2 regions of the Anoxybacillus sp. FSL W8-0382 genome follow, and region 2 is predicted to be linked to the other one. Evidence: a T-box and tRNA genes for the amino acid it is inferred to sense, from the RefSeq annotation. Region 2 holds a T-box; the other holds one or more tRNA genes.

Region 1 (8,013 bases), 1.3 Mb from region 2:
CGGAACGTATCGGCTATTTGAAAAAGGGTGGAAGAAATACGGTTTGTCGTTTACATACGTCGATTTTCGCGATCTCGATGCGGTAAAGGCGCATGTGACTGAAAAAACGAAAGCGATTTTTTTAGAAACGCCGACAAATCCACTTATGCAAGAGGCGGATATTGAAGCGGTGGCAACGTTCGCGAAGCAATATGGGCTTCTTCTTATCGTCGATAATACGTTTTATACCCCTGTGTTACAAAAGCCATTAACGAAAGGAGCTGATATCGTCATTCATAGCGCGACAAAATATTTAGGCGGACATAACGATGTGCTAGCCGGGCTCATTGTCGCCAAAGGAAAAGAGCTGTGCGAGCAACTCGCGATGTATCATAACGCGATCGGGGCGGTGTTATCACCGTTTGATTCATGGCTGTTAATTCGCGGCATGAAGACGCTTGCGCTGCGCATGCGCCAGCACGAACAAAACGCAAAGGCGATATATAAATTTTTAGTCGAACATGAAGATGTGACGGACGTATTGTATCCGGGGAGAGGCGGCATGTTGTCGTTTCGCGTGCGCGATGAAAAATGGGTGAATACCTTTTTACAAAGTTTAAAACTGATTACGTTTGCGGAAAGTTTAGGCGGTGTCGAAAGTTTTATTACGTATCCCGCAACGCAAACGCATATGGATATTCCAGAGGATATTCGCATCGCAAACGGGGTGTGTAATCGTTTGTTACGTTTTTCGGTCGGCATTGAACATGCGGACGATTTAATTGCCGATTTAACTCAAGCGTTTCAACGCATGAAAGAGGTGTAAAAGGATGGATTTACAAACGCAACTTGTTCATAATAAATGGCGAATTGATGCGCAAACAGGGGCAGTTAGCGTCCCGATTCATCATGCATCGACGTTTCATCAGTTTGATTTTGATACGTTTGGCAAGTACGATTATAGCCGTTCTGGCAACCCGACACGCGAGGCGCTTGAGGAAACGATTGCGGAACTGGAGGGGGGCGTCAGCGGTTTTGCGTTCGCATCGGGCATGGCTGCCATTTCAACAGCATTTTTATTGTTGTCAAAAGGAGATCACGTATTAATTACCGATGATGTGTATGGTGGAACGTATCGCATCATCACGGACGTATTGAGCCGATTTGGCATCGAACATACGTTTGTCGATATGACTGATTTAGATGCGGTAGCGCGTCACATTCGCCCGAACACGAAAGTCATTTATATGGAAACGCCATCGAATCCGCTTTTGAAAATTACGGATATTCGTGGGGTTGTGAAGCTTGCGAAAGCGCACGGTTGTTTGACGTTTTTAGATAATACGTTTGCGACCCCTTTGTTGCAGCGTCCGCTTGATCTCGGCGTCGATGTCGTTTTGCATAGCGCGACGAAATTTTTAGCTGGCCATAGCGACGTTGTAGCCGGGCTGGCGGTTGTAAAAGACGAGCGTCTCGCAAAACAGCTGCGCAAACTGCAATATTCGTTCGGGGCGGTGCTTGGCGTGCAAGATGCGTGGCTCGTGTTGCGCGGGTTAAAAACGCTTCACGTTCGGTTAGATTATGCTTCACGTTCGGCGTTGCAGCTGGCGCAGTTTCTCCATCATCATCCGAAAGTTGCGCACGTATATTATCCTGGGCTTTCTTTTCATGAAGGACACGATATTCATCGCGATCAAGCGCGCGGATTTGGTGCGGTGCTGTCGTTTGAATTGGAGGACGAACAAGCGGTGCGGACGTTTGTGAAACATGCGCGCATCCCTGTGTTTGCGGTCAGTTTAGGAGCGGTCGAGTCGATTTTATCGTATCCGGCGAAAATGTCGCACGCAGCGATGCCGAAAGCGGAGCGCCATCGCCGCGGCATTACGGACGGCTTGTTGCGCTTAAGTGTTGGATTAGAGGCGACCGATGATTTGCTTGCTGATGTGGAACAGGCGTTATCATATGTATAGGCTAGGAACATCGCCTAGCCTTAGCTAATTTGGTCGAGCGCGTCACGCTTCATTTGCTGTTCGACCATGCGATCAAGTTGTTGAATTTTTTTCAAGGCGAGTTTGTCATCGATTTGGCGATAATGATGTTTGCCACCCGGTTCTTCATCTGCTTCATCGGCGAGCTTCACGATCGTTTGGAGCGGCTTTCGTTTTAATTCTCCTTCTGGAAGATACGAATCGGTATGAAGCAAAATGGCGAGGGCGATTTCTTTGGCGTGTTGAGGATGTTCACCGAGTCGAATAAGCAGTTTATGTGCTCGCTCCGCCCCTTTAATCGCATGAATGTCGTTTTGTTTATATGTTTCATAGTCCCATGTTCCATTAGAGTACCATTCATAATGCCCGATATCATGAAGCAATGCGGCTTTTGTTGCTAAATCAACATTCACTCCATATTGCAAGGCAAGGCGATACGCATGATATGCGGTCGCAATGGCGTGCGCGACGCCTGAACGTTTTAAATATTTTTGGGTGATGGGGTGAAGGAAGATGTCAGTTAATGTGACACGTCTCATAGCTCACCATCCCTTTCAAATGTTTTTCTAATTATCATATCATGTCTTTTTTAAAGAAGGCAATATCTATTTTTACAGAAAAGAAAAAACAGACGAAAGACGTCATGACGAAAAAATTTTTTAAAAAAAGTATTTGACAAACTAGGGAACGATACGTATAATGAAAAATGTGTTCGATAACACAACAACATACGATTCCGTAGCTCAGCTGGGAGAGCGCCACCTTGACAGGGTGGAGGTCGCTGGTTCGAGCCCAGTCGGAATCATCGCAAACCCCGAGTTCGATGAAAGAGCTCGGGGTTTTTTGTTGTTTCTCCCCTGTAGTGGCAGGGGAGAAGTATCGCGTTGATTTGCTTGTGGAAACGAAGCTGAGAGGGGAGGATAGCTTAATTATCGTTCATATCGAAAATCAAAGCTACGTTCAATCGTCGTTTTCCGAACGGATGTTTATTTATTTTAGCCGTTTGTTTGAAAAGTACCGTAAAAACATTGTACCAATTGCTGTATTTAGCTACGATACGATCCGCGACGAGCCATCGACATTTACCCTCCAATTTCCTTTTGGCCACGTGCTTGACTTTCGTTTTTTTACTGTCGAATTGCGCAAACAAAACTGGCGCAACTACATCCGCCAAGACAACCCGATCGCCGCTGCACTACTAAGTAAAATGGGGTATACTGAAAGTGAACGGGTAGAATTGAAAAAACAATTTTTACGCATGCTTGTCCGAATGGAATTAGACGAAGCGAAACAACGGTTATTGTTTGGCTTTTTTGAAACATATGTGAAACTATCAGATGAAGAAGAACGAAGACTGCGAAGCGAGGTGAATGAAATGGAGACGAAAGAAAAAGAACAAGTGATGGAATTGATTATTTCTTATGAACAAAAGGCGTTAGAAAAAGGAAGAGAAGAAGGGGTGAAGCAAGGAATAAAGCAAGGAATGAAGCGTCTTGTACAAACGATGGCGAAAAAAGGGATGAGTGTAAAAGACATTGCGAACGTCACGGACCTTTCGGAAGAAGAAGTGGAGCGGTTGTTGGAGTAGGGGGGACTGTCGTCGACCTTTTTGGAGACGGCAGTTTTTTGTTTTACAATGAGTGGGTGCCAATATGATGTTCGTTTGCCGTTTAACACGCTTTCTTCTAACGTTGCAAATTATCACGAATATTTCTTAAGATGTTCTCATTTTGTTGTCATTGTGCGTGTGTCCGTAAGTATGAGTGTGATAAAAATTTTCATTGACAAACATTTAAAAATCATCAATCCTTCTAAATAAGAGCGTCATTAGTACTATCGTTTATAGTGAAGAAGGGATTGGATTGAAAATAGCTAAGGTACTGTAGTTGAGCAATTTTAATCACAATAATTACCATGTAATCTTGCGCAGGAGATCGAGCCCATCCGAAACATCACTGTTCGAATCGAACATGCTGTACACGTAAGCAAGCTGCACCAAGATCCAGTAGCGTTTCACCGCCCGACGCCCGCGAACGCGGTATCCATCGAGTTTCAGCTGGTCTTTCGCTTGACGGAAAAAACATTCGATCGACCAACGTGCAGCATAGTAGCGCAAGATCTCTTCATCGCTTAGCTCGCGATCGGTGCTCAACACGCAATGAAGATGTTCCGATGTCATCGATTGATCGGCTTTCCATGCGAGCAGCACCACGGCATCATCGAGACCTTTGAGAGAGCCTTCGTAGCGATAAACCCGATAACGCTCTTCTCCCACCGTGACGAGGTGAGTGTCTTTCGGTTCGATGTAGCGGGCAAACTCCCTCACCTGAACCGCAATGCCTTTTGGATAAAGAAGCCGATTGGCCTTGAGCATTGCGATGACGTGGAATCCCTTTTTCAGACAAGCTTCCACGAGCGTTTGCGATGGATACCAAGAGTCCATCAGCACATAAACAGGACGGTGTACATCCAAAGAAGAAAGCATCTCGATCGCGAGTTCCCCCTTGCTTTTCCCAGCCGCCTTGTCGTAGAGGCGGAACGCAAAGGGAAAAGCCTGGGTCATCGCATGAACCATGAGCCAAACGAGAGAATGTCCCCAGATCGACTTTTTCTCTGTGTGAGAATAGTGCCAATCACACCCTTGAATGGCGTGCGTTGCCCGTGACGAGGGCTTCGTTTTTTGGCAAATCGTATCATCGATCGAAACAAAAATGGGTTGATTCTCTCGTTTCGAGCTGCGTTCGACACGATGAAGCACCCACTGTTGGAGTTTGCGAAGCAGCGTCTCTTCCTCCCATGGGCTTTTCGTGAAAAAATGGCTCAGTGTCGTGCGATGGTTCGGATGAAAACTCCCATGATGTAGATCGGTCAGCGTTCCCGAAAAGCCCTTTGTAATCATCGCATCCACGATATGAACGAGATGCTTCATGACAGGTTTTGAAAAATAAAGTGCCAACCCCAACATCGTGAAAAACTTGTGAATTCCTTGATGATGTGCTAATCTATTCATGAGACATGAACCTCCTTGTGGATAGTTGTGGCACATCTATTCTAATCAAGGAATCGGGTTCATGTCTCTTTTTTTGTTTGGTTGTAAATTTATGTTAGCGAATTTGCTCATCTACAGTTCATTATTATTTTTTTCTAACTAAAAAAAATAAACTGGAAATAAAAACAAAAAAATAAGAGGCTGTCTCAAAAGGGTGTTAACCTTTTGAACTCAGCCTCTTTTATTTACTACGATAAGCTGTTATTCCCCTTTATTCGTTGTGTCATTCGGATCTGGGGTATAGTCCGATTTGTAATCGGTATATTTTACTTCTGTGACCATTCCGGCTGAAGCATGGTGCAAGTCATGGCAATGGAACATCCAATTTCCCGGATTATCCGCTTTAAACGCGACGACATATTCTTCACCAGGGTTTACATTTAAGGAATCCTTTATCAATGGAGAGCCTGTGACCGGCTTGCCGTTTTTGCTTAATACTTGGAAGAAATGTCCGTGTAAATGCATCGGATGTACATCTTTTGGTGAATTGTTCACTATTTTTACTTTTACTAAATCTCCTGTCTTCACATTGACAGGTGCTGTTTCAGGATACGTTTTCCCATTAATCGTGAAGACCATGCCATCTTTGCCCATGGCTGTTCCTAAATCCATTGTGTACTCTACATCATATTTTTGGTCTAGTGTAAATTGACCTACTTCATATTTTCTGTATGTTGTCATATCCACAACAGGGAGATTTTCTTTTGCGTTCGCTTTGTCCGTATTGTTTGTCTGGTCTTCGTATTGAATTTTCACTTTCATGCCATCGGTACCTTCCATATCACCATGACATTCTAATAACCATTCACCCGGGTTATTCGCGATAAATTCAATATCATAACGTTCACCCGGAGCAATACTTAAAAGTTCATCTTTGATTGGTTGCGGGTTCTTTAACGGTTGGCCGTCAGTTGCGACAATTTTAAACTCATGACCATGCAGGTGAAGCTTGTGGGACATGTACCCTGCGTTAATTAGGCGAAGTCGCACTTTTTCGCCTTTTTTCACTTTTAACGGTTTGACAGCAGCCCCGCTTTTTCCGTTAATCGTGAAAATATCGTACATATTCATATTATGTCCCATGCTGCTCATATCCATTTGTTGATTATCAGAGCTATTTCCATTATTCATATTACTATGATCCATTCCACTCATATCCATATTTCCTTCATCCGGATTGCTCATCCATTCATCTAACACAAGTGTATAATCTCGATCGACTTTTTCTTCATTTTTCGGTTCTACGATTAATGTACCGTATAATCCCTTGTCCACTTGCTCGGCGCTTTTTTGATGGGAATGATACCAATACGTTCCCGGCACGGTTGCTGTAAATTCATACGTAAACGTTTCACCCGGTTTAATGGCGTCCATCGTGACACCCGGTACTCCATCTTGGTTATTTGGAACAGGGTAGCCGTGCCAGTGAATCGTAGTCGGTTCTGGCAATTCATTTTTTAAAACAATTTTCACATTATCCCCTTGCTTTACGCGGATTTGCGCACCGGGTACCGATCCATTATACGTGTATACCGGGAGTTTGACTTTATCATTTATTTGTAATAATGCTTCCTTAGCAGTAAGATTAATCTCTTTACCGGATAAAACTTCTGTATTGGTTGCCAAAGGCAGTTTCTTACTGGAGTCCTGTGCGGTGTTTTCTTCCTTCATATTCATGTTGGACATGTCGTGTCCTTGCATCGAAGAATTATTTGAGCAAGCTGCACCAATCGCAACAACTCCTGCCAAAACAGTTCCTAACAATAATTTCTTCATCGCTTTCCCTCCATAAACTTGTGATGTAAGTCATAGTAACATCATCATAAAAAATAAATGTGCAAAATTTATGGGGAAAAATTATATTTTTTTCACACGAAGTAGTTCGAAGATTAAAATAAAAAAGATAAGCCACTACCTATAACCGGTTAATTGCGGTTATAGGTAATAGCTTGTTTGCCCATTTGTATCCAAGCTTGAATAAATTCAGACTTAGGTGCTTTTTTATTTTTCGTACCTGTCAATGGGTCATTAAAATAAATATATTTCTCATCATATCCGGTGATTAACACGGAATGCTCCCGGTATGTTATTTTTATAGGGCCTTGCGGGGTCTGCCATTCAATAAATTCAGACGGAGGAAGTATACGAAAGGTTGTGTTGGTAATAACCCAAACTGGGGTACCTTCAGACAAATACTTATATATTTCTTCAAATGATTGTCCTGTTAAATCAACGATTTGGTTTGGTAAATAAATCTCGGCTAATTCTTTTATAGGTTTATGATAGACACCATATCCCGGTTTCTTTATTGTATACATGTCACCAACAAACCCTTCATTTGGATGTCCATAAAATACTTTTCCATTATGTATTCGATAAGGGGTTGGATTTTTCTTTATTTGCTTCGCTAGTGTCATCTTGTCTACATTGATTCCCGCGTGATTCAAAAGCATTGCCAGACTTGTTACCTCGCACCCCCCTTGGTAGTTCTGGGAGTTGCGAGAAAAGGGGGGCATCAATGAGAGCTGATTTAACCGGGATTTGTTCTTTTGAATGTCTAGATGATGGATTTCTCGCTTCAACTTTATTTTTATATGATGTTTTCTGTACTAGATTGTTTATAGCGTCGACCATATTTTCAGAATTTACATAATGGAAAAATAGAGTTAAAAACAATAGGAAAAAAGCGATATAGGATCCTATTGCTAGTTTATATAACTTCTCATTGGTTGGCTTTCGTAAAAGAAAAATAGAAAGTGAAACAATCATAAAGGCTAAAAAAAGTATAATCCCTAACATGATAGTTGCAACTCCTTTGTTAAACTTGCTGTTTTTATATTATCGACTACATATGCAGAAACAATGGAGATGATTCTTATCATGTAATTATGTAACAATTATGTAACAATCTCAAAAAATCCATAATTTCTCCACATTTTATTGTTTTAATATGTTAGAGGAATGAAAATATCGCAAGCAGGTCAAGTTCCCAGTCAC
Region 2 (8,013 bases):
CGCGTCACAAACTACGAAACAGCAAAAACGTCCAATTTAGACTTATTTGCTCGTTATTATCAAGAAATGGCGAATGAAGGCATTTTCTTGCCACCATCGCAATTTGAAGGCATGTTTTTGTCCACTGCGCATACAGATGAAGATATTGAAAAAACAATTGAAGCAGCGCGACGTGCGTTTGCAAAAATTAGCGATTGCCTCTAGGGCATCGCTTTTTTTATGCATACTTCTTTTTTTCTTCTCATAACCATAGTAATGTGAAATGACTTGGACGTTGAAGGAGAGATGAGCATGTTGCGTTTTTCAATTGAAGAAGCGATTGCGTTTCGACGTGAGCATCACGTTGATCAGTTATTATCGATTTCGCTACAACCGACAATTACAATCGAGGAACAAGAAGATTACGTGTATATTCGCGGTGTGCTAGAACTATCTGGAGAATATACAAAACATGAAGAAGATGGAGAAGATGTTGAAACATTTGAACTCGGGCGATACATTGAACAAGTGCGTATGCGTGATGAGGAAACGGGTGAATTTTTACATCAATTTCCAATTGACGTAACTGTTCCAAAAGAGCGAGTCGATGATCTTGAACAAGTGTATGTGCTGATCGAATCATTTGATTATGACTTACGGAAAAACGAATTACTTCTTATTGCTGAAGTGGCCATTCACGGTATTCAAATGGATGATGATCGAGAAGACGAAGAAGAGTGGGATGCGTACAACGTAGACGACTTTGAACCGTTTGAAGCTGTTGCCCATCAAGAAGTATATGAAGAAGAAAAAGAAGAACAAGAAGAACGAGAAACAATCGTCAATGTACCGACATTTTATATGCTCCATGAAGAACAGGTAGCTGATAATGACGAACATAAAGAAGAACGGATTGATGTTCAAGGGGAGCATGAAGAAGAACAGGTAGCTGATAATGACGAACATAAAGAAGAACGGATTGATGTTCGAGGGGAGCATGAAGAAGAACAGGTAGCTGATAATGACGAACATAAAGAAGAACGGATTGATGTTCAAGGAGAGCATGAAGAAGAACAGGTTGATACTCAAAAGGGATATGAAGAAGAACAGGAGAGCAAGCGAGAAGAAACGTCTTTTCAACTTGAACTAAAAGGAAGGGAGACGAACGAAAAGCGGAATGAAAATGCGTTATATTTAACAAAACTATTTGGTAAAAATGAAGAACAGGCATTTGCTCGTTTGAAAATTTGTATTGTCCAACAGGGCGATTCGTTGGACAAGATCGCCGAGCGATACGACGTATCTGTTCAACAGTTGTTGCGTACAAATCATTTAGAAAGCGGTGCGGATATACACGAGGGGCAGTTACTATACATTCCAACGCCAAGTAAAGTATAAAAGGGCGGCATGGTGATGAAACAAGCGAGCGTGCAAAAATGGGAAACGATAAATGGAACATACGCGATTAAACGCATCGATTCATTTGCTTATTGGCAGGCGATTGAGCAAGCTTACCGCTTACGCATTCCGCTTGCTATTCCGATTTATGAAGCGAAAAAGCGAGATGGGCAATGGTATTATATGATGCCTTGGCTAAAAGAAAAAACGGATCCAACATCGTCATTTTTTCACGATTTAGCGCGATGGCATAAACATTCGTTAAAAGAAATACAAACGACTGAAACGGAAATCGAATCTTATTATGAGGAACGAAAAAGCTCACTTGAAAAGGCAAAACAAACATTAACTCATCATATTGAACAATGTGAAAAACAATGGTATATGTCGCCGTTTCAACTGCAATGTTGCACTCATTTTCTCGATATTATGCGCGCCATCTCGTTTTCTGAACATACGTTAAATGAATGGCGCGAGCGCATGCGTGAAAAAAAGACGGTGCGTATTTGTTATATTCACGGTCGACCATCGTTTCAACATTATGTGGAACGAGAAGATGGCACTGCGTATTTTATTAGTTTCGAACGGGCGCGCTGGGCTCCACCATTTCATGATTTGCTTTTCTTTTTCCGCCAATATTTGTATACGTATCCGTTGACGTGTGATGAAGCGGTACAGTGGCTTGCACAATATGAACAAACATTGGCGCTTGAAGAAGATGAACGGTTATTGTTTTTTCATTTACTTGTTGATCCACATCGGTTTGTTCGTCTCATTCATCGGTACGAACAACAACGTCATGACCGGCAACTGACCGCTGCTTGGCAACGGGCATATTGGCAAATGAAAAATATTGAATATGTCATTGGAAAATGGGAAGAAGAAAAGCAACAACATCAAATCCAATCGTAATGTAAAGCGAAGGAAAGCAAAATAAAAATGGCGAGTAAAATGACATCAATGGTTGTTGGAAATAAAATGGTACGAATCGCCTGAACGACGGTAATCGGGATGATGCATTGTTCAGCAATAAAGCGAAGTTTTCGTAGCCACGGTGGCCAGGCGTACGGATTGTAACGCTTACGCATATGCTCACCTCCTTTTCAAATGATTAGCTCCACATATTGGAGCTTTTCTTTTTTACCATATGTATAAAGAAGTGAAAATGTGGCAAACCTTATTGACGATTCATATGATTTTTATATAGTATTATGTATGAATAGAAAAAAGCGAAGATAGGGAAGAGTACGGCGCAACCCGCCTAGCAGAGAGGGAAATCAGTAGCTGCGAGATTTCCTAGGTTCGTGGTCGTCGGAAGGTCGCCCTGGAGCTGCTTCTTCGAACGAAAGTAGAAGAGGCCGGTGCATCGCCGTTATCGATTTGAGTGCTTAAGCGTTGCTTAAGAAAAAAGGTGGTACCGCGAAAGAGTCTCCTTTCGTCCTTTTCGGATGAAAGGAGTTTTTTATTTTAGCGAAGGAGGGATTTGTATGTTACCGCCGAAGTACGACCACCGTGCTGTTGAGGCAAACCGTTATGAATGGTGGCTAAAAGGAAAATTTTTTGAAGCAACAAGTGACGAAAGGAAGAAACCATTTACGATCGTCATTCCACCCCCAAATGTGACAGGGAAACTTCATTTAGGACATGCGTGGGATACGACGTTACAAGACATTATTACGCGCATGAAGCGCATGCAAGGGTACGACGTGTTATGGCTTCCGGGCATGGACCATGCGGGTATTGCTACGCAAGCAAAAGTAGAAGAAAAGCTGCGCAACGAAGGAAAAACACGTTACGACTTAGGACGTGAAAAGTTCGTTGAAGAAACGTGGAAATGGAAAGAAGAGTATGCTGGGCATATTCGCTCCCAGTGGGCAAAGCTTGGGCTCGGACTCGATTATACGCGAGAGCGCTTTACGCTTGATGAAGGACTATCTAAAGCGGTGCGTGAAGTGTTCGTTTCGCTATATAAAAAAGGACTGATTTATCGCGGCGAATATATTATTAACTGGGATCCGGTGACAAAAACAGCATTATCGGACATTGAAGTCGTATATAAAGATGTGCAAGGTGCGCTATATCATATACGCTATCCGCTTGCGGACGGCTCAGGTTATATCGAAGTGGCAACGACACGTCCAGAAACGATGCTTGGCGATACAGCCGTTGCCGTTCATCCAGAAGACGAACGCTACAAACATCTTATCGGAAAAACAGTCATTTTACCGATCGTCGGTCGCGAAATTCCGATTATTGGTGATGAGTACGTTGACATGTCGTTCGGTTCTGGGGCAGTAAAAATTACGCCAGCACATGATCCAAACGACTTTGAAATCGGAAACCGTCACAACTTGCCTCGCATTCTCGTCATGAACGAAGACGGTACGATGAACGACAACGCTCTTCAATATAAAGGGCTCGATCGCTTCGAATGCCGTAAGCAAATTGTGAGAGACTTACAAGAACAAGGCGTGCTGTTTAAAATCGAGGAACATATGCATTCGGTTGGTCATAGTGAACGTAGTGGTGCTGTTGTAGAACCGTATTTATCGACGCAATGGTTCGTCAAAATGAAGCCGCTTGCTGAAGCTGCGATTGAACTACAAAAAACAGAAGGAAAAGTGAATTTCGTTCCAGAGCGATTTGAAAAAACGTACTTACATTGGATGGAAAATATTCGCGATTGGTGCATTTCTCGTCAGCTTTGGTGGGGGCATCGTATTCCAGCATGGTATCATAAAGAAACAGGCGAAGTGTATGTCGATCATGAGCCACCAGCTGATATCGAAAATTGGGAACAAGATCCAGATGTATTAGATACATGGTTTAGTTCTGCGCTTTGGCCGTTTTCAACGATGGGCTGGCCGGATGAAACATCGGCAGACTATAACCGTTATTATCCAACGGATGTGCTTGTAACAGGATATGACATCATTTTCTTCTGGGTATCGCGCATGATTTTCCAAGCGCTTGAGTTTACAGGAAAACGTCCGTTTAAAGATGTGCTTATTCACGGACTAGTACGCGATGCACAAGGACGAAAAATGAGCAAATCGCTCGGTAACGGCGTTGATCCGATGGATGTGATCGACCAGTACGGTGCCGACTCGCTTCGTTACTTTTTAGCGACAGGAAGTGCACCTGGTCAAGACTTGCGCTTTAGCACAGAAAAAGTTGAAGCGACATGGAACTTCGTCAATAAAATTTGGAACGCTTCTCGTTTTGCGCTCATGAACATGGAAGGATTCACGTATGAAGACATCGACTTACATGGCGAAAAATCGGTTGCCGATCATTGGATTTTAACGCGTTTAAATGAAACGATTGAGACGGTAACAAAACTTGCCGATAAATACGAGTTTGGTGAAGTCGGTCGCGTATTATATAACTTCATTTGGGACGACTTATGCGATTGGTATATTGAAATGGCGAAATTGCCGCTATACGGCGAAGATGAACAAGCGAAGAAAACGACGCGCTCTGTTCTTGCTTATGTGCTTGATCAAACGATGCGTCTCCTTCATCCGTTTATGCCGTTTGTGACGGAAGAAATTTGGCAACAACTTCCTCATGAAGGAGAGTCAATTACAGTTGCTTCGTGGCCACAAGTCCGTTCTGAACTAAGCAATCATGAAGCGGCCGAACAAATGCGTTTGCTCGTTGATATTATTCGTGCGGTGCGTAACATTCGCGCAGAAGTGAATACGCCGCTAAGCAAGCCAATTACGCTGCATATTAAAGCGAAAGACGAGCAAATTGCGAATACCCTTCAGAAAAACCGCTCATATATCGAGCGCTTCTGTAATCCTAGCGAGCTTGTCATCGACACGACGATTCCAACGGTCGAGAAAGCGATGACCGCTGTTGTGACAGGGGCAGAACTAAGCTTGCCGCTTGAAGGGTTAATTAATATTGAAGAAGAAGTGAAACGTCTCGAAAAAGAGTTACAAAAACTCGATCAAGAAGTCGAGCGCGTGCAAAAGAAACTAAGTAATGAAGGATTTTTAGCGAAAGCGCCAGCGCACGTAGTTGAAGAGGAACGGAAAAAAGAACGAGATTATCTCGAAAAGCGTGAAGCGGTTCGCGCTCGTCTTGCACAATTAAAACAATAGTTTTATGATGAAGACGAATCCATTTTGGATTCGTCTTTCACTTTAGTAAAAGGGGGATTTTTTTCATGGTTCGTACATATAAAGAAGCAGTTGAATGGATTCATGGACGGTTAAAGTTAGGGGTCAAACCGGGACTTAAACGAATGGAATGGATGATGGAGAAGCTCGATCATCCAGAGCGTCGCATCAAGGCGATTCATGTCGGTGGGACGAACGGAAAAGGATCGACCGTTTGCTTTTTACGTCACATTTTACAAGAAGCAGGCTATCGTGTCGGGACATTTACATCGCCGTATGTGGAGCAATTTAACGAGCGAATAAGCATCAACGGCCAACCGATTAGCGATGTCGATTTGATTAAACTTGTGCAAATCATTCAGCCTTTAGCAGAGGAGTTAGAACAAACGGAATTAGGCGGGCCGACAGAGTTTGAAGTCATTACCGCCATGGCGCTTTATTATTTTGGCAAAATGAACGTGCAAGACGTCGTCATTTTTGAAGTAGGACTTGGCGGACGCTTAGATTCAACGAACGTTATTTATCCGCTTTTATCGGTGATTACAAACATCGGTTACGATCATATACATATATTAGGGAATACACTTGAACAAATTGCGTTTGAAAAAGCGGGAATTATAAAAGCTGGCGTCCCTTTGATTACTGCGATCGATCAGCCTAAAGCGCTGCGTGTCGTACAAGAAAAAGCAGCATCTGTGCGGGCAAAAGTATACGTCATTGACCGTGATTTTACTGTTTTTGCTCATGAACCAACAACCGATGGAGAACGTTTTTCATTACAAACACCTTTCGCTTCATATGACGATGTGACAATAACGATGCTCGGTGCACATCAAGTGAAAAACGCAGCGCTTGCGCTGATGGTTGCCGACTATTTACGTACGTATTATTCGTTTTTGATTGAGCGTGAACATATGTACAACGGCATTCGAAAAGCAGCATGGCTCGGGCGATTTGAAAAAATGGATGAACGTCCACTTATCATTATTGATGGGGCGCATAACGAAGAAGGCATCGATAGCCTCGTTGCGACAATAAACGCTCATTATCCGAATCGCAGTGTACACGTACTGTTTACAGCGTTAGGGGATAAACCGGTTGCTGCGATGATTCGAAAGTTAGAAACGATTGCCGAGACGATGACGTTTACAACATTTGATTTTCCGCGTGCCCTTTCTGCTGAGCAACTAGCTGAACAAGCGACGCATCGAAACGTTCAATGCGCAACTGACTGGAAACAATGGCTGAAAGAAAAGCGAAAACAAATCGCAACTGATGACATCATTTTAATTACAGGTTCACTTTATTTCATCTCAAATGTGCGAAATTTTATAAAAAATAAATATAACTAAACGAGAGATTGTTGGTATAATAGATAAAAAGTAGGATTTTTGAAAGGGGGAGAGGTAGGTGAGGAGAAGCTTGCTACATTTCTTTTTTGTTTTCTCTTTTGTTATCCTCTTCAGCTGTTATTTTCCTGTACTGGGTCACGCTCAGACATCTCCGTCATTAGATTTCACAGTTGTTCCGTCCCAAAATGAATATGCAAAGCCTCCTAATGAGGATGCTAAGGGACGGCTGGATATAACCATTACTCCAAAAGGAAAAATTGATAACATCGTTCGCCCGCCGATTGATGTCGTGTTTGTTTTTGACATCTCCGGCTCAATGGATGAATTGGGAACGGATCCTATGAAATTTCAAAGTGCTAAACAGGCATTAGCTTCGTCTATACATTATTTCAAGGCAAATGCTAATCCAAGTGACCGATTTGCTCTAGTCCCCTTCTCAGATGGTGTTAAGTATGATCGAGTTGTTCCATTTCCATCGGGTGTGTATAATGTTTCATCCCACTTAGAGACTATTTTAAAAACAGCCAATGGTTTAGTTGCTGGAGGGGGAACAAACTACTTAGCTGCGTTGCAAACAGCTCAGTCCTTTTTTGATGATTCTACTCGAAAAAAATATGTTATATTTTTAACTGATGGTAAGCCAACGGTATCAAAGGTAAAGGAAGAAGTGACATATAATAACCAGACAGCCAATTTAGATGTTGAATATAGATTGTTTAGTAATGGTATAACCTCTGAGAGAGTGATCTACTATCCAAGTGGAAGACAGTCAACTTTATCACGAAATTCAACAGATTATGCAAAATATAAAGAGAAAATACGTAGTCATGCGTTGAATATGTCTAAGGAACTTGGTAGTAGTAATGTCACACTTTACTCGATTGGATTCGGAAATAATCGAGATGTTGACTTAAATTATCTAGAGCGGTTATCGGCGATAACTGGTGGGATTGCCAAACAAGGCACAACACAAAACTTAGTAGAAATTTTCCGGGAATTTTCAAAACTTGCAATAGATCCAGTATTGTCAGGGACAATTCGCATTCCTCTTCATTCGTTCGATGGAAAGGTGCAAATTTTTGAAAATGGTAATGTATGGATTGATGATACTAAGACGAATGCTTACATTTCATTTAACGTCAATTATAACGTTG

Evidence for each region. The T-box of region 2 lies ahead of NSS60_RS03910 (valine--tRNA ligase). A T-box ahead of a tRNA ligase gene usually reads a tRNA of that ligase, here a tRNA-Val.
Region 1: it has a tRNA-Val gene. The T-box ahead of NSS60_RS03910 (valine--tRNA ligase) is inferred to sense a tRNA for this amino acid. The anticodon was not compared.

The regions. Positions count from the first base shown of each region.
Region 1 is NZ_JBBOPX010000001.1:2,088,974-2,096,986, reverse strand. It holds gene NSS60_RS11015 (methionine biosynthesis PLP-dependent protein) at 1-805, shown strand, start outside; gene metC (cystathionine beta-lyase) at 810-1,949, shown strand; gene NSS60_RS11005 (HD domain-containing protein) at 1,970-2,506, opposite strand; tRNA gene NSS60_RS11000 (tRNA-Val) at 2,700-2,772, shown strand; gene NSS60_RS10995 (Rpn family recombination-promoting nuclease/putative transposase) at 2,791-3,555, shown strand; partial or broken gene NSS60_RS10990 (IS701 family transposase) at 3,889-4,977, opposite strand; gene NSS60_RS10985 (multicopper oxidase family protein) at 5,218-6,792, opposite strand; partial or broken gene NSS60_RS10980 (C39 family peptidase) at 6,942-7,815, opposite strand; partial or broken gene NSS60_RS10975 (IS982 family transposase) at 7,999-8,013, opposite strand, start outside.
Region 2 is NZ_JBBOPX010000001.1:740,590-748,602, forward strand. It holds gene hemL (glutamate-1-semialdehyde 2,1-aminomutase) at 1-204, shown strand, start outside; gene spoVID (stage VI sporulation protein D) at 292-1,377, shown strand; gene NSS60_RS03900 (aminoglycoside phosphotransferase) at 1,393-2,289, shown strand; gene NSS60_RS03905 (hypothetical protein) at 2,274-2,465, opposite strand; T-box leader at 2,601-2,823, shown strand; gene NSS60_RS03910 (valine--tRNA ligase) at 2,865-5,489, shown strand; gene NSS60_RS03915 (bifunctional folylpolyglutamate synthase/dihydrofolate synthase) at 5,555-6,859, shown strand; gene NSS60_RS03920 (VWA domain-containing protein) at 6,918-8,013, shown strand, end outside.